DNA from 3 places in the Mesorhizobium sp. B2-8-9 genome. Region 2 is predicted to be linked to each of the others. Evidence: predicted binding sites of a transcription regulator. Region 2 holds the regulator's gene; each other region holds the start of a gene.

Region 1 (7,351 bases), on a different contig from region 2:
CCGACGACCGGCTCGACCCAGTTCGCCTTGTATTTCAGCATCAGATGCACCTTTTCCGGCGGTGCCGGCAGGTCGCTGTCGATCGCCGAGGCGAAGGGATGCACGAGCTCCGGCCAGGTCGGGTCGTAGAGCCAGAGTGCTGCGCCGCATTTCCTGCAGAAATTGCGCTCGCCGGTCGAGACCTCGCAATGCGGATGCTCGTCATCCTCGATTTCGGCGCGATAGACGCCGAGGCTGCGCTTGCCCCTGATATCAAGCGTCTCGTAGTCGGCGCCGAGATTGATGGCGAACCCGCCGCCGCCCTGCTGCTTGCGGCAGATCGAGCAGTAGCAGAGCATGAACGGCACGGGCGTGTGGCTCTCCACCTCGAAGCGGACGGCGCCGCAGCGGCAGGAGCCTTTGAGCAGGACAGGCATGGCGGGAACTCCGTTTCCAGGTTTCAACCTGTCAGCATGCTTTTGGTTGCGGCGATGACAAGGCCGATGACGGATGAGATGATCGCGGCATGGATAATGCGCGTCTTGAAGAACTGTTCGAAAGCCTTGGACCGATCGCCATCCGAAAACTGTTCGGCGGCAAGGGCATCTATTGCGACGGCGTCATCGTCGCGGTCGTCGTACGCGGCGAGCTGATGCTCAAGGCGGACGAGGAAACAATTCCCGACTTCGAAGCCGCCGGCTGCAAGCAATGGACCTATACCGGCTCGCGCCACGGCAAGGAGGTGGCGATGCCCTATTGGAGCATTCCCGACGAGGCCTTCGACGATCCGGACGAAATGGCGGTGTGGGCGCGGCGGGCTTATGAAGCGGGACGAAGGGCGGGGACGCAATCCGGGTGAGGGGGGCCTTCGCCGCGCGTGCCTACAACGCCTTGGCGATCTCCGCCGCCAGCCGCGCATTGTTCTCGACCAGCGCGATGTTGGTCTTGAGGCTGCGGCCGCCGGTCAGCTCCAGGATCTTCGACAGCAGGAACGGTGTCACCGCCTTGCCGGTGACGTTGAGCGCCTCGGCCGCCTTTTGCGCGGCCTGGATGTAGCCGTCCATCTCGGCGGCCGGGATTTCGTCATTCTGCGGCACCGGGTTGGCGACGAGGATGCCGCCGCCCAGGCCCAGCGCTTGGCGCGTTCGGTAGAAATGCGCGATGTCTTCCGGCGCATGAAGGGTCAGCGGTGCGCGGAAGGGCGACTGCCTCGACCAGAAGGCGGGCATCGTCTCGCAGCCATGGCCGATAACCGGTACGCCGCGCGTTTCCAGCACTTCCAGCGTCTTTTCGATGTCGAGAATCGCCTTGGCGCCGGCCGAGACGACGATGACCGGCGTGCGCGCCAATTCGTCGAGGTCGGCCGAGATATCGAAGCTTTTCTCAGCGCCCTTGTGGACGCCGCCAATGCCGCCGGTGGCGAACACTTTTATGCCGGCCATATGCGCGGCGATCATGGTCGCCGCAACCGTGGTGCCGCCGGTGCGCGTTTGAGCGACCGCGAAGCCGAGATCGGCGCGCGACAGCTTCATGGCGTCGCCCGTCATGGCAAGCGATTCGCGCTCGCCGTCGGAGAGGCCGATCTTGATGCGGCCGTCGACCACGGCGATCGTTGCCGGTACCGCGCCGCAGTCGATGATGATCTGCTCGACCTTGGCAGCCATTGCGCCATTGTCGGGGTAGGGCATGCCGTGGGTGATGATGGTGCTTTCCAGCGCCACCACGGGCCGGCCGGCGGCAAGCGCCTCGGCCACCGGCGGATGGATATCGACGAAGGGGCGGGCGGTGTCAGGTGTCATGGCTGTCTCCGATCCGAAGGGATTGCTTCGGCAGTGGTGGCCCTATGCCACTTCCCGCGGCTCCGGCACAAGGGCAAGCGCCTGCGTGAAGGTGGCGATCGTGAAGGACGGCACGGCCTGCGGGCTCTCTATGGCGAGCATCGCCGCGGCAAGGCCTTCGCGTAGTGCTGCGCGCAGCGGCAGGCCGCGCAGCAAGGCGGCGACGGTTGCGCCGGTCAAGGCGTCGCCGGCGCCGGTCACGTCGGCCACCTTGCGCGGCGCGGGCGGGTCGATCTCGAAGATGCCGGTATCGTCGAAGCCCAGCACCGGAGCGCTGCCGGACGTGACCACGCCGGCGTTCAGGCCAGCCCGCCGGAGCGCGTCGACGAGCGTTTCGCCGGATGGCGCCGCGCCGACCAGCGCGGCGGCCTCGCGGCGGTTCATGAAGAGCAGCGACAGGTTGTCGAGCAGCGGCGCCAGGCGGACGACCTTGGCCGGCGAGACGGCGATGGCGAAGACCGGCCGGCCGCCGGCAAGCGCCAGCAGACGCTCCAGCGCGGCCGTCGGCAGGTTGGCGTCGCACAGGATGGCGTCGGTGGCGGCGATCGCCTCGCGCACCTTGGCGCGCCTTATTTGTTTGGGGAAGGCAAGGTCGTAGAGCGCCATGTCGGCAAGCCCGACGATCAACTCGCCTTCGGCATCGATCAGCGCCGTGTAGCTCGGCGTCGTGCGGTCGAGGAACACCACCGAAAGGTCTTTTATCCCGGCGTTGTCGATCGCCGAGGCGACCGTGTCCGCCGCAGCGTCACCGCCACGCACCGAGATCAGCGAGGCCGACACGCCGCGCTTCACCACGCTGCGCAGCGCGTTGAAAACCACGCCGCCGACGTCTTCGCGCATGACGCCGGGATTCGAAGCCGCGGGCACATAGACGCCCGAGACCTGGCCGCGCCGGTCGATATGGGCGCCGCCAAGCGCCAGGATTGTTGGGGATGTCGGCATTTCGGGTCGATGACTTTCGTTGATCGTGCGGCCGCGCACACTAGAGCGGTTCAGCGTTTCACGGAATCGCTGAACTGCTCTAAGTCTTTATCCTGGACGGAAAGCCGGCACGCACCGCAATTGCTCTAGGTTTCCTCAGGTCGCCCTGCAATCGGGGTTGCGATTCGGACGGCCGGGTATCGAAATCTCTTCTGGACCGGTGGTTGCACTCCGCACCAGCCCTGGTGAGACAAAAATAGAACAAATCCAGATATTGATTATTTTTCAGATATTTGTTGCCCCTTGCCAAATGAGAACAAAAAAGGTACAAAACAAGCAGGGATCACGGATTGTCCGGCCTTCATTGACGACCAAGGGGTGATGTATCATGGCTCAGAATTCTTTGCGGCTTGTAGAGGATAAGGCAGTGGACAAATCAAAGGCTCTGGACGCGGCGCTGTCGCAAATCGAGCGCGCGTTCGGTAAGGGCTCGATCATGCGGCTCGGCGCCAACGAGCAGGTGGTCGAGATCGAAACCGTGCCGACCGGCTCGCTCGGCCTCGACATCGCGCTCGGCGTCGGCGGCCTGCCGCGCGGCCGCATCATCGAGATCTACGGGCCGGAAAGCTCGGGCAAGACGACGCTGGCGCTGCACACGGTGGCGGAAGCCCAGAAGAAGGGCGGTATCTGCGCCTTCGTCGATGCCGAGCACGCGCTCGATCCGGTCTATGCCCGCAAGCTTGGCGTCGACCTCGAGAACCTTTTGATCTCGCAGCCCGACACCGGCGAGCAGGCGTTGGAGATCTGCGACACGCTGGTGCGTTCGGGCGCCATCGACGTGCTGGTCGTCGACTCGGTGGCGGCACTGACGCCGCGCGCTGAAATCGAAGGCGAGATGGGCGATTCGCTGCCCGGTCTTCAGGCTCGCCTGATGAGCCAGGCGCTGCGCAAGCTGACCGCCTCGATCTCGCGTTCCAACACCATGGTCATCTTCATCAACCAGATCCGCATGAAGATCGGCGTCATGTTCGGCTCGCCCGAGACGACCACCGGCGGCAACGCGCTGAAATTCTACGCCTCGGTGCGCCTCGACATCCGCCGCATCGGCTCGGTCAAGGACCGTGACGAGGTCGTCGGCAACCAGACCCGCGTCAAGGTGGTGAAGAACAAGCTGGCCCCGCCCTTCAAGGTGGTCGAGTTCGACATCATGTATGGCGAGGGCGTGTCGAAGACAGGCGAGCTGATCGATCTCGGCGTCAAGGCCGGCGTCATCGAGAAGTCGGGCGCCTGGTTCTCCTACAATTCCCAGCGCCTCGGCCAGGGTCGCGAGAACGCAAAACTGTTCCTGCGCGACAATCCCGACACGGCGCGTGAGGTCGAGCTTGCGTTGCGCCAGAATGCCGGGCTGATCGCCGAGAAATTCCTCGAGAATGGCGGCTCCGAAGGCGGCGACGACGGTTTCGAGGACGAGGCCGGCGCCTTGTAAAGGGCGTGCCCCGGGGATTTTGGGGTCCGCGTGGTCCGAGGGCGCCCGAGAGCAGTTGGTTTGCTTAGCCGGAGTTCGGCCACAATCCTGGTTTATCGCCTTATGCTTATGTAATCGAGTTCTTGTATTGCGTAACCCGAACCGCCGGCCTTCGTGCCGGCGGTTTTGCGTTGTACGGGCGGCGCTGAGCCGCTGCTCGCCGGCCGATCGGCCCCAAAGCGCGTCGCGCCGCTCAGGCGATGCGCTTTGGTCTTTGTTTATGCACCTCGTTTTCCCAAAACCGTTTGCGCAGTTTTGAGCGGCACGACTGTTTTCCGTGTTTCTGGACAGGCACAAGAGCTATCGCTAAAAGGCCAATCTATCTTCTGAAACACCAAAGCCCATTTTGCCGCCGGCCGGGCCGGCGGTTCTTGCGAAAAAAGGCAGTATGCAATGAGTGGCGTGAACGACATCCGGTCGACATTCCTCGACTACTTCCGCAAGGAGGGCCACGAGATCGTCGCCTCCAGCCCGCTGGTGCCGCGCAACGATCCGACGCTGATGTTCACCAACGCCGGCATGGTGCAGTTCAAGAACGTCTTCACCGGCCTTGAGAAGCGTCCCTATACGCGAGCCTCTACCGCGCAAAAAAGCGTGCGCGCCGGCGGCAAGCATAACGACCTCGACAATGTCGGCTACACCGCGCGCCATCTGACCTTCTTCGAGATGCTCGGCAATTTCTCATTCGGCGACTATTTCAAGGAGCGCGCGATCGAGCTTGCGTGGAATCTGATCACCAAGGGTTTCGGCCTCAAGAAGGACAAGCTGCTGGTCACCGTCTATCACACCGATGACGAGGCGGCGGCTTACTGGAAGAAGATCGCCGGCTTCTCGGACGATCGCATCATCCGGATCCCGACCTCGGACAATTTCTGGGCGATGGGCGACACCGGCCCCTGCGGCCCGTGCTCGGAAATCTTCATCGATCGCGGCGAGCACATCTGGGGCGGACCGCCCGGCAGCCCGGAAGAGGACGGCGACCGGTTCCTGGAATTCTGGAACCTGGTGTTCATGCAATACGAGCAGGTGAGCAAGGAAGAGCGCATCGACCTGCCGCGTCCCTCGATCGACACGGGCATGGGCCTGGAGCGCATGGCCTCTATCCTGCAGGGCGTCGAAAGCGTCTTCGAGACCGACCTGTTCAAGCATCTGATCGACGCGGCGTCCTCGGCGCTCGGGCAGGGGCCAAGCCAGGAGAACGCGGCGTCCTACCGCGTCATCGCGGATCATCTGCGCTCAACCTCGTTCCTGGTGGCCGACGGGGTTCTGCCGTCCAATGAGGGGCGCGGCTATGTGCTGCGCCGCATCATGCGCCGCGCCATGCGCCATGCGCAGCTGCTTGGCGCCAAGGAGCCGCTGATGTGGCAGCTGGTGCCGGCGCTGGTGCGCGAGATGGGCCAGGCCTATCCCGAGCTGGTGCGCGGCGAGGCGCTGATCACCGAGACGCTGAAGCTCGAGGAAACACGCTTCCGCAAGACGCTGGTGCGCGGCCTCGGCCTGCTTTCGGACGCGACCGAGACGCTCAAAGCCGGCGATATGCTGGACGGCGAGACCGCTTTCAAGCTCTACGACACCTACGGCTTCCCGCTCGATCTGACGCAGGATGCGCTGCGCCAGCGCAGCATCTCGGTCGATATCGCCGGCTTCACCGACGCGATGGAGCGGCAGAAGGCCGAGGCGCGCGCGCATTGGGCTGGCTCGGGTGAAGCCGCGACCGAGACGGTATGGTTCTCGGTACGCGAACAGACCGGCGCGACCGAATTCCTCGGCTATGAGACCGAGCAAGCGGAAGGCATCGTGCAAGCCCTGGTCAAGGACGGCAAGACCATCGACAGCGCGAGCCAAGGCGATGCGGTCGCCGTGGTCGTCAACCAGACGCCGTTCTACGGCGAATCCGGCGGCCAGATGGGCGACACCGGCGCGATTTCCGGCGAGGGTTTTTCAATCGAGATCTCGGACACGCAGAAGAAGGCCGATGGTTTGTTCGTGCATCTCGGCAAGGTGGCCAAAGGCACGGTCAAGACGGGTGATGCCGTCGAGCTGAAGGTCGATCATGCCCGCCGCTCGAGGCTGCGCGCCAACCACTCCGCGACGCATCTCATCCACGAGGCGCTGCGCGAGGTGTTGGGCACCCATGTTGCGCAGAAGGGCTCGCTGGTCGCGCCCGAAAGGCTGCGCTTCGACATTTCGCACAACAAGCCGATCTCGGCCGACGAGCTCGAGGAGGTCGAGCGGATGGCCAACGAGATCGTCGTGCAGAACAGCCCGGTGACGACGCGGCTGATGTCGGTCGACGATGCGATCGCCGAGGGCGCCATGGCGCTGTTCGGCGAGAAATACGGCGACGAGGTGCGCGTCGTGTCGATGGGCACCGGCCTGCATGGCGCCAAGGCCAATCGTCCTTATTCGGTCGAGCTCTGCGGCGGCACGCATGTGAGGTCGACCGGCGATATCGGCCTGGTGCGCATCCTGTCGGACAGCGCGGTCGCGGCCGGCGTGCGCCGCATCGAGGCGCTGACCGGCGAGGCGGCGCGCAGGCATCTGGACGAGCAGGACAGGCGGCTGAAAGCCGCGGCGGCGACCTTGAAAATCGCGCCGGCCGATGTGCCGGCTCGCGTCGAAACATTGCTTGAGGAACGCAAGAAGCTCGAAAAGGAGCTTACGGAAGCGCGCAAGAAACTGGCGCTTGGCGCCGGCCCGGCCGTATCCGATGCTCCGCCCACCAACGAGACCGTCGCCGGCGTCGGCTTCCTCGGCAAAGCAGTCAGCGGTGTCGCGCCGAAGGACCTGAAGCCGCTGGCGGATGCCGGCAAGAAGACGCTCGGCTCCGGCGTGGTCGTCTTTGTCGGCGCCGGCGAGGACAACAAGGCAAGCGTAGTCGTCGGCGTCACCGACGATTTGACCGGCCGCTTCAGCGCCGTCGATCTCGTGCGCGTCGCGTCTGCCGCGCTTGGCGGCCAGGGCGGTGGCGGGCGCCCGGATATGGCCCAGGCCGGTGGCCCGGACGCGTCGAAGGCCAATGACGCGATCGCGGCGGTGAGAGCGGCGCTGGAGGCGGCGTAGGTTAGGGGCGTCAGCAAAGCCGCGC
Region 2 (7,351 bases):
CAGCTTGGCCGCGTTTCGCTTCCTGCTCTGCGCCGAAGCGTTGCGGTCGCCGCCACCACCGAGCTCGACCGCGGCGTCGGCTTTCTGCTGGTGCCGGTGTTCCTGGCAGCCGGCGTGATCTGTTACTTCTCGCTGAGCGCCGAGCCGGACCTCTACAGGCCGCTCGCGGCGGTCGCCCTGATGGCGGTCTGCGCGGCGGTCTCGCGTTCCCGGCACAGAACGCACCTTGTCTTCATGGCGGCGTTTTTCTGCGCCTTGGGCTTTCTCGCGGCCAAGGTGGAGACCTGGCGGATGGCGACCCCGATGCTGGGTTCCGAAATCCAGACACGGCTGACGGGCCGCCTCGTCACCGCCGAGGCGATGGCCAACGGCCGTGTCCGGCTCACCATAGATCTGATATCCACGGAGCGTCCGAAGCTGCGCTACGCGCCGGACCGCATCAGGCTGTCGGCGCGCAGGATCCCGTCCGGCATGTCGGCCGGGTCGATGCTGACCGGCTATGCCAAGCTGCTGCCGCCGACAGGTCCTGTTCGGCCGGACAGCTACGACTTTTCCTTCGACAGCTATTTTGCCGGCATAGGCGCCAGCGGCTTTTTCCTGGGCGATCCGAAACTTGTCGCGCCGACCCCGAGTGCGCCAACGGAGGTGCCGTTTGGCGCGCGCGTGGCATCGGCCATAGAAAATGCTCGCGAGGGGATTGCCGACCACATCAGGAGCAGCATCGGCGGTTCCGAGGGCGAGATCGCGGCGGCGCTGATCGTCGGCGTTCGTGCTGGCATTCCGGAAGCCATCAATGAGTCGATGCGGCGGACCGGCATCTACCACATCATTTCGATCTCCGGCCTGCATATGGCGCTGGTCGCCGGCACGATCATGGTGCTTTTGCGCGGCGCCTTCGCGCTGTTTCCGGACTTCTCGTCGCGCCGGCCGGTGAAGAAATATGCCGCTGGCATCGCGCTGGCGTCGATCGCCGCCTATCTCGTGATCTCCGGCATCGTGGTGGCGGCCGAGCGAAGCTTCATCATGCTTGGCGTGATGCTGGTCGCCGTGCTTTTCGACCGCGCGGCGCTGACCATGCGCAACCTGGCGATCTCTGCCATCGCCGTCATCCTGGTCTCGCCGCATGAAGTGGTCGGCCCGAGCTTCCAGATGTCCTTCGCCGCCACCGCCGCCCTGGTCGGCGCCTATGCCGGCTTTGCCGACTATCGCGCCGGCAAAACGACCGCGCCGCCGGCAAAGCGTTCGTTTCTCGGGTTCTTATCGCGAAAACTGGCGATTGGAGCGGGTGGCGCCGCCGTGACGTCGCTCATCGCGGGCAGCGCAACATTGTTGTTTGCCATCTGGCACTTCCAGCGGGTGTCGCCGCTCAGCCTGCTGGCCAATCTGGCGGTCATGCCGATCGTCTCATTGGTCGTCATGCCGTTCGCCGTGCTGAGCGCGCTGGCCATGCCCTTCGGCTTAGACGGTCCCTTCCTCTTTGTCATGGGCAAAGGCCTGACGGCGATGATCGCCATTTCGGCATGGATTTCCGAGCGCTCACCGGTCGACGCCGTGGGGCTGATCTCGATCCAGTCGGTGCTGCTGGCGACGGTCGCGCTGGTCATCGCGACCATGGCTACCACTTGGCTGAGGCTTGCCGCCGTACCTTTCGCGCTCGCTGCGCTGCTGGCCATTCCGCACGTCCGCACACCGGACGTACTTATCTCGGAGGATGCGCATCTGGTGGCGATGCCGATCGGCGGCGGCGAGCTTGCCGTCAACCGCGAACGCTCCAACGAGTTCACCACCGACAACTGGAAACGGGCGCTGAAAGCCGAGGAGATCGTGCCGCCAGAAAGGTTCGCCAAAGATACGCTGGACATTGCCGATCCCGTCGAGCTGCCGCCCGGCTCGCCCTTCTATTGCAGCGGCGATCTCTGCATCGGTCGGCATCCTTCCGGCGCGATCGTCGCGCTCGCCGAGACCCGCGACACCGCCCGGCCGGCCTGCGGCTTCGCCGACCTCATCGTCATCAACGACGCCACGGCCTATAACCCGTGCCGCGATCCGCGTGTGCTCGTCGTCACCAAGCGGCAGCTGGCGCGCGACGGCAGCGCCGCCGTTTTCTTCGATCCGCAATCGGCAACCGCGCGGCCAACCGTCCGCTACGCGGTCGTAGAACCATACCGACCCTGGCACGAGCAGCGGAAATACACGCGCGAGGCGAGGGGACTGGCGCCCTATAAGCAGCCGGAGAAACCAGCCGCCGCACCGGGCCAATAGATTGTCGTTCGGGCGAAGAAGGCCGGGGCAGTTCTGCTCAGTAGCGGCGGATAAGTCCCACGAGCTTGCCCTGAACCTTGACCCGGTCCGGTCCAAAGATCCGGGTCTCATAGGCCGGGTTGGCGGCCTCGAGCGCGATCGAGGCACCCTTGCGGCGGAAACGCTTAAGCGTCGCCTCCTCATCGTCGACCAGCGCCACCACGATCTCGCCCGGGCTTGCGGTGTTGGCATTGCGGATGATGACGGTGTCGCCGTCGAAGATGCCGGCCTCGATCATCGAGTCGCCCTTGACCTCCAACGCGTAATGCTCGCCGCCCATGATCATGTCCGGCGGCACCGAGATCGAATGCGTCTGGTGCTGGATGGCGTCAATCGGCACGCCGGCGGCGATGCGGCCCATCACCGGAATGGATACGGCCGCCGCGGCCTCGTCGTCATTGCTTGGCGTCGGGGTGCGCGATGGCGTCGTCGGCTTGACCTGGCGACTGAGATTGCCTTGGCCGCCCTGGATGATGCTCGGCGAAAACTTCTTCGCGGCATTCAGGCCAGGCGCGATCGAGTCGGGTAGGCGCAGCACTTCCAGCGCGCGCGCCCGGTTCGGCAGCCGGCGAATGAAGCCACGTTCCTCCAGCGCAGTGATCAGCCGGTGGATGCCGGACTTGGAGGCAAGGTCGAGCGCCTCCTTCATCTCATCGAATGATGGAGGAATCCCGCTCTCCTTCAGGCGTTCATGGATGAACATCAGGAGTTCATGTTGTTTGCGCGTCAGCATCGGCGGCCCCCACGGGTTCTGAAACCAGAATCAGAAAAACAAACCCAGAACAAACACTATCTGTTCCAGTTGTGTTCCGCAACCGTTTAAAGTTTAGTGAATTTGTTAAGGCTGCCGAAACAATGTCGCATCCGGTGACGGCCGGCTGCCCCTCCTGGGGCAGCGGCATTGATTTCGCTCGATTTTGGAGTTCCCCTTACGCTGAAATACAACCCGCCACGATCACGAAGCCGTGGTTGGGATCACGTCGGCTCTACCGTAAGCGCGTGGCACCGTGAACGAAACGAACCCAAAATGCCAACCTTGGCGAAGTTCCGATCCGCAGTCTTCGCCGTCTATGGACCAGCTAACGTAGGACCAAAGGTTCTTGCCCTGTCGCCGACGGTGGTGAGACAACCCCCTTGGCCAGATCGAAATGGAGGCGGCAGCACAATGAGGGGAATTCCTGATCTCGCCGAAGTCGAGGCGATGGATGCCGCGGATCCGCTGCGCGCCATGCGCGATCGCTTCGTCTTGCCGGAAGACGTCATATACCTCGACGGCAATTCGCTGGGCGCTGCTTCGGTAGACGCCTTCAGCGAGATCGAGACTGCCGCGAGGCAGGAATGGGCGCGGGATCTCATCCGCGCCTGGAACACCGCCGGCTGGTTCGATATGCCCATCGAGCTGGGTGACCAGCTAGGACGGCTGATCGGCGCGAAACCCGGCCAGACGGTCGTTTGCGACACGACTTCGATCAACATCTACAAGGTCCTGCATGCGGCACTTGCAATGCGGCCCGAGCGTTCGGTGATCGTTGCCGAGGGCGACAGCTTTCCGACCGACCTCTACATGGCGGAAAGCGTCGCATCGACGCGGCTCGGCACGGTGCTGCGGCTCGAAGGCACCGATGCCCCGACGATTGAGGAACTGGTTGACGATCGCGTCGCGGTCATCTTGGTCAACCACGTCAACTACAAATCCGGCCGGCTGCGCGACATGGCGGCGCTCACCCGTAAGGCTCATGAAGCCGGCGCGCTGATCGCGTGGGACCTCTGCCACACGGCGGGTGCGCTGCCGGTGGATCTCGACGGCTCTAATGCCGATTTCGCCATTGGCTGCACCTACAAGTATCTCAATGGCGGGCCGGGCTCGCCAGCCTTCATCTACGCCGCGAGCCGCCATCACCGCGACATTCGCCAGCCGCTCAGCGGCTGGTGGGGCCATGCCCGGCCTTTCGCGTTCGAGCAGGGCTACGCCGCGGGCACGGGCATCCGGCGGTTCCTGTGCGGAACGCAACCGGTGCTGTCGATGCGCGCGCTGAAAGGGGCGCTGGATATGTGGAACGATGTCGACATCAGGGCCGTGCGGAGAAAAAGCGTCGCGCTGACGGACCTGTTCATCCGGCTTGTCGAAGCCAAATGCGGCGGCTTCGGTCTTGAGCTGGAGAGTCCACGCAACGGCGCCGAGCGCGGCAGCCAGGTGTCGTTCGCCCATCCGCATGGCTACCAGGTGATGCGTGCGTTGATCGAGCGCGGCGTGATCGGCGATTTCCGCGCGCCATCCACCATTCGTTTCGGCTTCACGCCGCTCTATGTCGGCTACCGCGATGTCTGGAATGCGGTCGAGGTGCTGCAGGAAATCCTGCGCACTGGCATCTGGCAAGACGCGCGCTTTGCCATCAAAACAACCGTTACCTGACTTTGAATCGGCGATGCCGAACAAATGACCTGATCGAGGAGACACCGTTGCTGGGACATCGTATTGCCGACTGGGATGACGCCTATGCAAATGGCGCCAATATCGCGGGCGGCGACCGCTGGCCGGCTGCGTGGGATCGGCCGGCGCGGGCGTTTCGCGAAAGGCTGCTGTCAGAGGGCAGGGCGCGGCTCGATGTTGTCTACGGCGAAGCGCCGCGCAATCGCTTCGACCTGTTTCTCCCGTCTGCGGCGCCAAGGGGGCTCGTCGTGTTCATCCACGGCGGCTACTGGATGGAGTCGGACAAGAGCTCCTGGTCGCATCTGGCTGGAGGCGCGCTCGGCCGCGGCTTTGCCGTCGCCATGCCCTCCTACACGCTGTGCCCGCAGACCAGGATCGGCGGCATAGTCGGCGAGGTCGCTGCAGCGATCGAGAAGACGGCGGCCATGGTCGATGGTCCGCTGATGCTGACCGGGCACTCGGCCGGCGGGCATCTCGCCAGCCGGATGGTGACCACGGCCTCACCGCTATCATCCGATGTGGCGCGGCGCATACGCCAAGTGGTTTCGATTTCAGGCCTGCACGACCTTCGGCCGCTGATGTTCACAGCGCTGAACGAGACCCTGAACATCGACGAGCCGGAAGCGCGGAGCGAAAGCCCGGCATTGTTGCGGCCTCGACAGGGAGCCTGCATCACCTGCTGGGCCGGCGGCGGCGAGCGTTCGGAATTCCTGCGTCAGAGCGCGTTGCTCGCCAACATCTGGACCGGGCTCGGCGCCTCCACCCGTTCAGTGGTCGAGCCGGACCGGCATCATTTCAACGTTGTCGATGGCCTCGCCGACCGGGATCATCCCCTGACCCGTACGTTGGTGGACGAATAAGGTTACGATCGACTTCGTCGACGTATCAGGATCGACTTCGTCGAAGCCTAGCGCAGCATGAGCACGCTGCATTCGGCGCCGGCTTCCGCCGCCGGCGCAAAGGGCTCGCGCACGATCAGGCCGTTGGCGTCGGCGAGCATCCGCAGCATCGAGGAGTCCTGGATTCCGAAAGGCGTCGCGACGAAGGTGCCGGCGTCCTCGCGCACGACCGCGCGCACGTAATCCTGCCTGAGATCGTTGGCCCGGATCGCAGTGCCAAGCCGAGCCGTTCGCACGTCCTGCCGATGATCGCGGCCGCCGAGCCGCGCAAGCAGCGGCTTCAGGAAGAGTTGCGAGCAGACAATGCTTGCCACCGGATTGCCGGGCAGGCCGATGCAGCGGATATTGCCAAGCCGGCCAAACATCAGCGGTTTGCCGGGGCGCATGGCGATTTTCCAGAAATCGAGCTGCATGCCTTCGCCGGTCAGCACGTTATGGACGAGGTCGTGGTCGCCGACCGAGGCGCCGCCGAGCGTGACGACGACATCGGCGTCCGCCTCGACCGCTTTCCGGACCAGCGCGGCAATCGCCTCCTGGCGGTCGGCGGCGATGCCGAGATCGAGCGCGAGCGCGCCGACCGACTGGGCGGCGGCGGCAACGCCGTAGGCATTCGACGAAATGATCTGGTCAGGGCCGAGCGCGCTGCCAGGCGGCAGCAATTCGTCGCCGGTGGCGATGATCGCGACCAGCGGCCGGCGCACGACGTTCAGGGCTGGGTGGTTGGCCGAGGCCGCCAGCGAAAGGGCCGCTGCATCGAGCACGCGGCCCTTTTCGAGCAGCACGTCGCCCTGGCCGAAGTCGAGCCCGCGGCGGCGCACATTACGTCCTTCCGCGGTCGGCTCGGTCAGCTCGATCCTGCCATTGCCGAGGTCGCGGACGTTTTCCTGGATGACGACCGTGTCGGCGCCCTCCGGCAACGGCGCCCCGGTGAAGATGCGCACGGCCTGGCCTTCCCCGACGGTTCCGGAGAAACCGCGCCCGGCAGGCGCCATGCCGATGACCTCGAGTAGCGCCGGCGCCGAGGCGACATCGCAGAAGCGCGCGGCATAGCCGTCCATCGCGGAGGCATCGAAAGGTGGCTGCGTGCGCAGCGCGACCACCGGCTCGGCCAGCACGCGGCCCGCCGCGTCAGCCAGCGGAACGCGCTCGCCCGGCAGAGCCGTCACGCCGTCCAGCAGGCGTTCGAGCGCCTCGGTGACCGGAAGCAAGGCCATTATGAACCTGCCTTGTAGTCGCCTGATTTGCCGCCGGTCTTCTCGACCAGCCGGACGCCGGAAATCACCATCCCGCGGTCCGCTGCCTTGGCCATGTCGTAGATGGTGAGGCAGGCGACTGAAGCGGCGGTCAGCGCCTCCATCTCCACGCCCGTCTTGCCGGTGACGCGGGCGAGCGCGGTGACCTTGAGACCTGGCAAGGAATGGTCCGGCTCGATCTCGACGCCAACTTTGGTCAGAAGCAGCGGATGGCAGAGCGGGATCAGTTCGTGCGTCTTCTTTGCGGCCATGATGCCGGCGATACGGGCAGTCCCCAATACGTCGCCTTTCTTGGCGTCGCCGGCCAGGATCATCTCCAGCGTTTCCGGCTGCATGGAGACGAACCCTTCAGCGACTGCCGTGCGCGTCGTCTCGGCCTTGTCGCCGACATCGACCATGTTGGCTTCGCCCTTGGCGCCAAGATGAGTAAGGGAGGCCATCCTCAAACGGCCTCGGCACGCGCCTTG
Region 3 (7,351 bases), on a different contig from region 2:
GGCGGATGTTTTCAGGGATCGAGAATTGCTGGCGGATCGAGGCGCAGGACAAGGTCGTCGCCGCATGCGAGAATTGCGGATCGCGCTCGATCAGCGCGATGGAACCAGTAAAGCCCTCCTCGCGCAAATAATAGGCGACCGAGGACCCGACGATGGCCCCGCCGATGATGACGATGTCGTAGCGCACGCTTTTGGTTCTCCGACTTCAGAGCATGATCCCGACGCTCGGGTTCGCACGCTCAAATCAATGCAGGAAGATCGATCTCGAAGCGCGTGCCGCGCTCGGAGTCAACCAGCCTGATCGTGCCATCATGCGCTTTCAGGAGGGCCAGCACGATGCCGAGCCCCATGCCGGTGCCGCCGGTCTCGCGCCGCGTGGTGAAGAACGGCTCGAAGATCCTGGCGCGGTTGGCGGCCGAGATCCCGTCGCCGTCGTCGCCGATCTGGACCGACGCGCGCTCGCCATCGGCTGAAGCATGGATCGCCACCTGCCGGGCGCCATGTCGTGCCGAATTGTCGATGAGATTGGCGAGCACGATGCCGAGATTCTCAGCCGAGATGCCGAGCCTGATATCGCCGCCGCCTTCAAGCCGCGTTTCCAGCCTTGTGTCGACCGGCAAGGATGCCAACGCAGCACGAAGTGTCGTGTCTTCGCCGCTCGGTTCCAGATTTTCAGCGCGCGCCAGGTCAAGCAGCCGGCGCACCAGGAGATTGAGCCGCCCGGCGTCGGTGACGATGTTGTTGGAGAAACGCTTGCGCTCGGCCTCGTCCATGGCGCCGCCGGAATCCCTCAGCAGCTCCGCCGCGCCCTGGATCGCAGTCAATGGCGATTTCAGCTCATGCGAGACATGGGTGGCGAAGGTCTGGATGCTGTCGGAGCGCGCCTGCAGTTTTTGCGCCATGTCGAGGAACGCCGCCGACAGCGCCGCCATCTCGCGCGTGCCGTGATGGGCGAGCGGCCTGATCGCCTCGCGGTCGCCGGCGGCGATGCGTTTCGTCCGCTCGATCAGCGCGTAGATCGGCCGGCTGACAGTACGGATGAACACCAGCGCGATCAGCAGCGTGCCGCCGAGGATGGCGATCGCCGCCAACGTCACCTTGCCGCGCTCGCCATAGAGGTGCTTGACGATGTTGTTCGGCGTTCGCGACAGATAGACCACGCCCGCGACCCGGCCGTCGAGCTCGACCGGCAGGGCGACGAAGACGCGCACCCTGGTGCCGCGGCTCACCGAGTAGAGTGGCGGCGGCGGCTGGTCGGGAATGCGCAGCCTGAGCGCGCTGGCATAAGCGCCTGAAAGCGCGGTCCGCACCTCCTCGACATCGCCAAGCGACTGGCCGACCTCGTCGCCGCCGGCGATCACCACGCCGCGCGGGTCGAGCAGGCGGAAGCCGGCAAGCGTCGTTTTCTGCGTCTCGTCGAGAATGCCGTCGAGCCGCGCGCCTATTGCCGCGAAGGCCGGATCGGCGGTGGCGGGAAGCGCCGCCGGGCGCGTCGGCATGACATCGTCCGAGGCAAGGTCGAGGCGCGGCTCGATCGGATCATAGGGATAGTTGTTGTCCCTTGCCGGATCGGCCGAGATCGGCGACCCCAGTTTTTCCTGGGGAATGCCTGCGGCGCGCACCTCCTGGGCATAGACGGCGGCGACGACCGCGCCTTGCGCGATGAGCTCGCCTTCGGTCTGGCGGATGAGCTGGTTCTCGTAGAGCCGGAAGAAGAACAGCCCGACCAGCGGCAGCGCCATCACCAGGATGAGGATGACGACGACGACAGTGGCAAGCCTGGGCCGCCACTTCTCCTTGCTCAACCACCGCATCGGCCGAGCCGGAAGCCGACGCCATGCACCGTCGCGATCGCGTCGAGACAGCCGACCGCCGCCAGCTTGGCCCGCACATTGCGGATATGGCTGTCGACCGTGCGCTCCGAGACATGGATGTTGGAGGCATAGGCATTGGCCATCACCGCGTCGCGGCCAAGCACATGCTGCGGGCGGGCGAGAAAGCCCTTCAGGATCGCGAACTCGATCGCCGTCAAGATGAGCGGCTTGCCGTCGAAGCTGGCTTCATGGCTTGCCGGGACGAGCATGAGCTTGCCATGCGCGAATTGACGGTCGTCGGCTTCTTCTTCGACCGGCGCCGGACGCGCGCGCCGCAGGATGACGTTGACGCGGGCGACCAGCTCGCGCGGGCTGAACGGTTTCGTCACATAATCGTCGCCGCCCATCTCCAGCCCGAGCACCCGGTCGATCTCCTCGTCGCGCGCGGACAAAAACAGCACCGGCACGTCGGACTTTTGCCGCAACCTGCGGCAGACCTCCAGCCCGTCCATCTCCGGCATGCCGATATCGAGCACGATGAGATCGGGCGCGCGGCGCTCGACCGCTTGCAGCGCCGCTGCGCCGTCGGCGACGGCGGCCGTCTTCATGCCGGCCTTTTCCAGCGCGAAGCAGATGATCTCGCGGATATGCGGGTCGTCGTCGGCGACGAGAATGTTGTGCGGCATGAAATCAGCGGCCCGGCGCGTAAGGTTGGATGCGGCAGGATTAGAGCAATTCCAGGGAAAAATGCGAAATTGTTTTCGATCCGGAGTGGAGCGGCCTCGGGGCGAAAAGCAGGATACCCGCCCCATGGCATGGTCTTTGCGGCTCGACGAGCCACCAGCCTTCATTGCGGAGCCGGCGCGGCAGCGACCAGCGGGATGTATGAGGTGTTCGCATGGCGCCGGTTTCGCCGGCCGGTGCGGTAAGTGCGCGGCGGAATCCTGGAGCTTTTCAGCAGGGATTTGCAGATTTAGTGCAGGCAGGTCGCCTTTTCGCGGGATAATCGCGTAGGGCGCTCCCCCTCTCCGTCTCGGCTTCGCCGAGCCACCTCTCCCCCGCCTCTGGCGGGGGCGAGGAACCCAGGCCTGCGAAGGTCGCGCGCCCTCGGCGATTAGCGTTTCCTCGCCCCCATAAAGTGGGGGAGAGGTGGCTCGGCGCGCAGCGCCGAGACGGAGCGGGGGCTGGCGCTGCCATATGCGATTGTCCTGTCCCCTCCGCCTTGCCTCATCCGCCGTCACCCGGCATAGATCGGCGATGGCTCAAGAACCCTACCGCCCGCGCCGTTCGGTGCTCTACATTCCTGCCTCGAACGACAAGGCGCTCGCGAAGATCGGCTCCCTGGCCTGCGACGCCGTCATCATCGATCTCGAGGATGCCGTCCTGCCCGCCGGCAAAAAAGTTGCGCGCGACAAGATTGCCGGCATCCTGGCTGCGCGCCCCGAACGGCGCTGCGAGATGGTGGTGCGCATCAATCCTTTGGCCAGCGAATGGGGCACCCATGACCTATTGGCAGTGGCCAAGGCCGAGCCCGACGGCATTCTTCTGCCCAAGATCGCCACGCCGCGCGACATCCTCGAGGCCGGCGACCTGCTCGACGACAATTTCGCGCCGGACAGCGTGAAACTATGGGCGATGGTCGAGACGCCCAAGGCGCTGCTCAACATCGGCGCCATCGCCGAACTCGGCCGCGATCCGGCTTCGAGGCTGGCTTGTTTCGTGACCGGAACGAATGACCTGGTGAAGGCGACCGGCATCCTGGCGACGCCCGACCGACGCTATCTGATGCCGTGGCTGATGCAGCTGGTGCTTGCGGCGCGGGCCGGCGGTCTCGACGTCATCGATGGCGTTGCCAATGATTTTCGCGATCTCGACGCTTTTGCCCGCGAATGCGCCGACGGGGCCGCCATGGGCTTTGACGGCAAGTCGCTGATCCATCCCGCCCAGATCGAGCCGGCGAACCGCGCTTTTTCGCCGTCGCCCGAGAGGCTGGCTGCGGCCCATGCGATCAAGGATGCGTTCGCGCGGCCCGAGAATGCCGGCAAGGGCGTGATTGCGATGGACGGGCGCATGGTCGAACGGCTGCATCTGGCGGAAGCCGAGAAACTTCTGGCGAAGGCCGCGATCATCGGCGCATGATGCGCCGGTCTTCAAGATAGGCTCGATAAATGAAACTCTACCGCTTTCTGTCCGGTCCGGACGATTCAACTTTCTGCCACAAGGTGACGGCAGCCCTGAACAAGGGCTGGCACCTGTTCGGCTCGCCGACCTATGCCTTTGACCAGCAGACGAAGTCGATGCGCTGCGGCCAGGCCGTGGTGAAGGACGTCGAAGGCCAGGACTACACAGCCGACACCAAGCTCAGCGACTGGTAGGAGGGCAGCAGGCTCTCTCATTCGTCATCCTAGGGCGTAGCGACGCGAAGCGGAGCGCAGACCCTAGGATCCATTCCGTTCCCTCTGCCGAAGGGCGCGGCGGGCCAGAATATAGGGAAATTGCGGTATCGGGCGGCAGGCGTTCCGTTCTGCACCGCGGGCTTGGTGTTGATGAATGGCATGGATCCTAGGGTCTACGCGCGTCGCTTCGCTCCTTGCTTCGCCCTAGGATGACGAAGTGCGTGCTCACCCAGCCGCCGCCTGCTCCGCCGCCTCCTCGATCCGCTCCATGTCGTCGTCCGACAGGCCGAAATGGTGGCCGATCTCATGGATCAGCACATGGGTGACGATGTCGCCCATCGTCTCTTCATTCTCGGCCCAGTAGTCGAGGATGGCGCGGCGGTAGAGCGTGATGCGGTTTGGACCTTCGCCGGTCTGCGGGTTCCAGCGCTCGGCGATGCCGCGCCCCTCGAACAGGCCGAGCAGGTCGAAGGGCGTCTCCAGCGACAGATCGTCCATGATCTCGTCGGTCGGGAACTCGGCGATCTGGATGATGATCTCGCCGGTGAGCTTGCGGAACTCGTCCGGCAGATGGGCATAGGCCTCCAGCGCCAGAAGCTCCATCTCGTCCATCGACGGCGAGAGCTGGTCGTGCCAGGTGCGGGTCTTGTAGATGCGGGCCATGAAATGTCCTTTAATCCCGGCATATAGGCTTTCACGCCGATTGAGGCAAATGGACCGGCTGGGGTGTTCGCTTTCAGGGTAAAAGACGAAGGAATAAATTCCTTGCGACTCTGCTTGACTCTTCCGGGCGCCTCTGGAATCTATAGGAACATAACAGGAACAATTGCTGCTGGAAGTGAACGTCATGGCGATGAGCGCCGTGGCGCGGGACACTGTTTTTGCCCTGCGCCGCCAGATCGCGAAGATCGAGGGAACGCTGCCCGAGCGCCTGCAGGCGCCCTCGGGGTGCGCGCCCGAAGCAATTCCAGGAAAAGTGCGAAGCAGTTTTCCGTCCGGAATGGCGCAAAACCAAACACCCAGCGATGCCGCCGGGCCGGACATGACGATTGTCCGGCGCGGCCTTGCCGTGGCTTCGGCGGATGCCTTCCTGCACACCGGCATCGATAGGCTCGATGCAGCGCTTGGCGGCGGCCTGCCCAAGGCGGCGCTCAGCGAAATCCATGGCCTGGAGACCCGCGATGCCGGCGCCGTTGCCGGCTTCGCGCTCTCGCTCGTAAGCCTGGTCCTCAGGGAGAAGCAGGGTCTGCCGATCCTCTGGGTCGGCACGGCGGAAATCTTCCACGAGGCCGGCATGCCCTATGCCAGGGGCCTTCATGCCCTGTTCGGCATCGAGCCTGGGCAATTGCTGTTTTCCGAGGCGCCGAAGCTGCTCGACGCGCTGTGGATCGCCGAGGAGGCGGCCCGCATGACGGCCTTTGCCGCGGTCATCCTCGAGATCCGCGGCAGTCAGCGGCTTCTCGACCTCACCGCCACGCGCCGGCTGCATGCGCGGGCCCGGAGCGCCGGCCGCCCGCTGCTTTTGCTGCGCCAGGCCGGCGAGGCCGATCCCACCGCCGCTCCGGTGCGCCTCATCGTTTCGGCGGCGCCCGCGGCAAGCCGCGAGACCCTCGCCGGGCCGCTCGCCGGCTCGATCGGCCGCCCGGCCTTCAAAGTCGATATCGGCAAGAGCCGCACGGCCCTGCCTGGACAGTTCACACTGGAGTGGAACCCCGATGAGCACGCTTTTGCAGAAAGAACAGAGAATTCTGTCGCTGTGGTTCCCGCATCTGGCCGCGGAGCGGATCCTGCGCCAGCGTCTGGGGCGGTCCTGGCGTTCCCGGCCCTCGCATCGCCTGCCGTCGCCTCAGCCGCCGCTGGTGATCAGCCATCGCGACAACAACACCCAGCGCATCGCAGCCCTCGACGAGCGGGCTGAGGCGCTCAGATTGAAGCGCGGCATGGGCATCGCCGATGCGCGCGCCATGCATCCCTCGATCGATGTGGTCGAGGCAGATCCGGAAGCCGACCGCCGCCTGCTCGAAGGCCTTGCCGACTGGTGCGACCGCTACACGCCGCTGGTGGCGATCGACGGCGAGGACGGGCTGTTCCTCGACGTCACCGGCTGCACGCATCTGTTCGGCGGCGAGCGCGCCATGCAGGACGAGATCCTCGCCCGCTTCTTCCAGCAGGGCTTCGATGTCCGCGCCGGGCTGGCCTCGACGCCGGGCGCCGCCTGGGCGGCGGCGCGCTTCCATGGCGATCGCATCGTGGCCGGCGGCGAGGAAGAGGCGCTGCTTTCGCCACTGCCCTTGTCGGCGCTGCGCATCGCGCCGGAGACCCGCGCCAGCCTGGAAAGTGTGGGCTTGCGCACCGCCGGCGCGGTGATGGCAGCACCCCGCGCGCCGCTCGCCCGCCGTTTCGGCGCCACCTTGCTTCTGCGCCTCGACCAGGCGCTCGGCCGCCTCGACGAGGCCGTGTCGCCGCGCCTTCCCGTGGCGCCGCTCTCGGTCGAGCGCCATCTTGCCGAGCCGGTCGTGCTCACCGACGACATCGAGCGGCTGGTGAGCCGGCTGGCGATCGCCTTGAAGACCGACCTCGAACGCCGCGGCGAGGGCGCAAGGACGCTGGCGCTGCTTCTCTTCCGCGTCGATGGCGCCGTCAACCGCATCGCCGTCGGCACCTCCCGCCCGATGCGCGAGCCGCGGCTGATCCAAAGACTGTTCCATGAGCGGCTCACCGCGCTGGAGCAGAGCATCGACGCCGGCTTCGGCTTCGATCTCGTGCGGCTGTCCGTGCTGTCGGTCGCGGCCTTCGACTTGGCTCAGGGCGACCTCACCGGCGAGACCGACGACGATGACGCCGACATCGCGCTCTTTGCCGACCGCGTCCGCGCCCGTCTCGGCGAAGCCGCCGTGCTGAAGCCGGTGGTCGTCGAAAGCCATCTGCCGGAACGCGCCGTCAAAACCGTACCTTTCGCCGAAGCGCCGCAAGGACGCGCCCCGGCGGCCGGACGGACGCCGCCGCCCCGAACAGCGCCACCGATGACCGTTTACCCGCCGGAGCGGCCGGTGCGCCTGTTCCGCTCGCCCGAGCCGATCGAGGTGCCGGCGACCGAGATCCCGGAGGGACCGCCGATGAATTTCCGCTGGCGGCGCGCGC

The links. The regulator LexA, encoded in region 2, represses DNA repair genes until DNA is damaged. The targets are predictions, from matches to a motif close to TGTTCNNNNTGTGTTCNG.
Region 1: FJ423_RS06420 (carbohydrate kinase family protein) is a predicted target of LexA. The motif match lies at 2,985-3,002, and genes of this name have one in related genera.
Region 3: FJ423_RS26710 (metallopeptidase family protein) is a predicted target of LexA. The motif match lies at 5,018-5,035, and genes of this name have one in related genera.

Annotation. Positions count from the first base shown of each region.
Region 1 is NZ_VFTQ01000004.1:46,825-54,175, reverse strand. It holds gene FJ423_RS06435 (GFA family protein) at 1-416, opposite strand, end outside; gene FJ423_RS06430 (TfoX/Sxy family protein) at 506-838, shown strand; gene FJ423_RS06425 (pseudouridine-5'-phosphate glycosidase) at 861-1,778, opposite strand; gene FJ423_RS06420 (carbohydrate kinase family protein) at 1,821-2,759, opposite strand; gene recA (recombinase RecA) at 3,127-4,224, shown strand; gene alaS (alanine--tRNA ligase) at 4,657-7,326, shown strand; gene FJ423_RS06405 (demethoxyubiquinone hydroxylase family protein) at 7,337-7,351, opposite strand, start outside.
Region 2 is NZ_VFTQ01000006.1:153,833-161,183, forward strand. It holds gene FJ423_RS10120 (ComEC/Rec2 family competence protein) at 1-2,262, shown strand, start outside; gene lexA (transcriptional repressor LexA) at 2,300-3,034, opposite strand; gene kynU (kynureninase) at 3,467-4,714, shown strand; gene FJ423_RS10135 (alpha/beta hydrolase) at 4,762-5,592, shown strand; gene glp (gephyrin-like molybdotransferase Glp) at 5,640-6,845, opposite strand; gene moaC (cyclic pyranopterin monophosphate synthase MoaC) at 6,845-7,324, opposite strand; gene trpC (indole-3-glycerol phosphate synthase TrpC) at 7,327-7,351, opposite strand, start outside.
Region 3 is NZ_VFTQ01000029.1:33,761-41,111, reverse strand. It holds gene FJ423_RS26735 (FAD-binding oxidoreductase) at 1-187, opposite strand, end outside; gene FJ423_RS26730 (HAMP domain-containing sensor histidine kinase) at 240-1,814, opposite strand; gene FJ423_RS26725 (response regulator transcription factor) at 1,802-2,500, opposite strand; gene FJ423_RS26720 (CoA ester lyase) at 3,072-3,953, shown strand; gene FJ423_RS26715 (DUF1737 domain-containing protein) at 3,983-4,189, shown strand; gene FJ423_RS26710 (metallopeptidase family protein) at 4,436-4,873, opposite strand; gene FJ423_RS34315 (hypothetical protein) at 5,058-6,128, shown strand; gene FJ423_RS26700 (DUF6504 family protein) at 6,070-7,351, shown strand, end outside.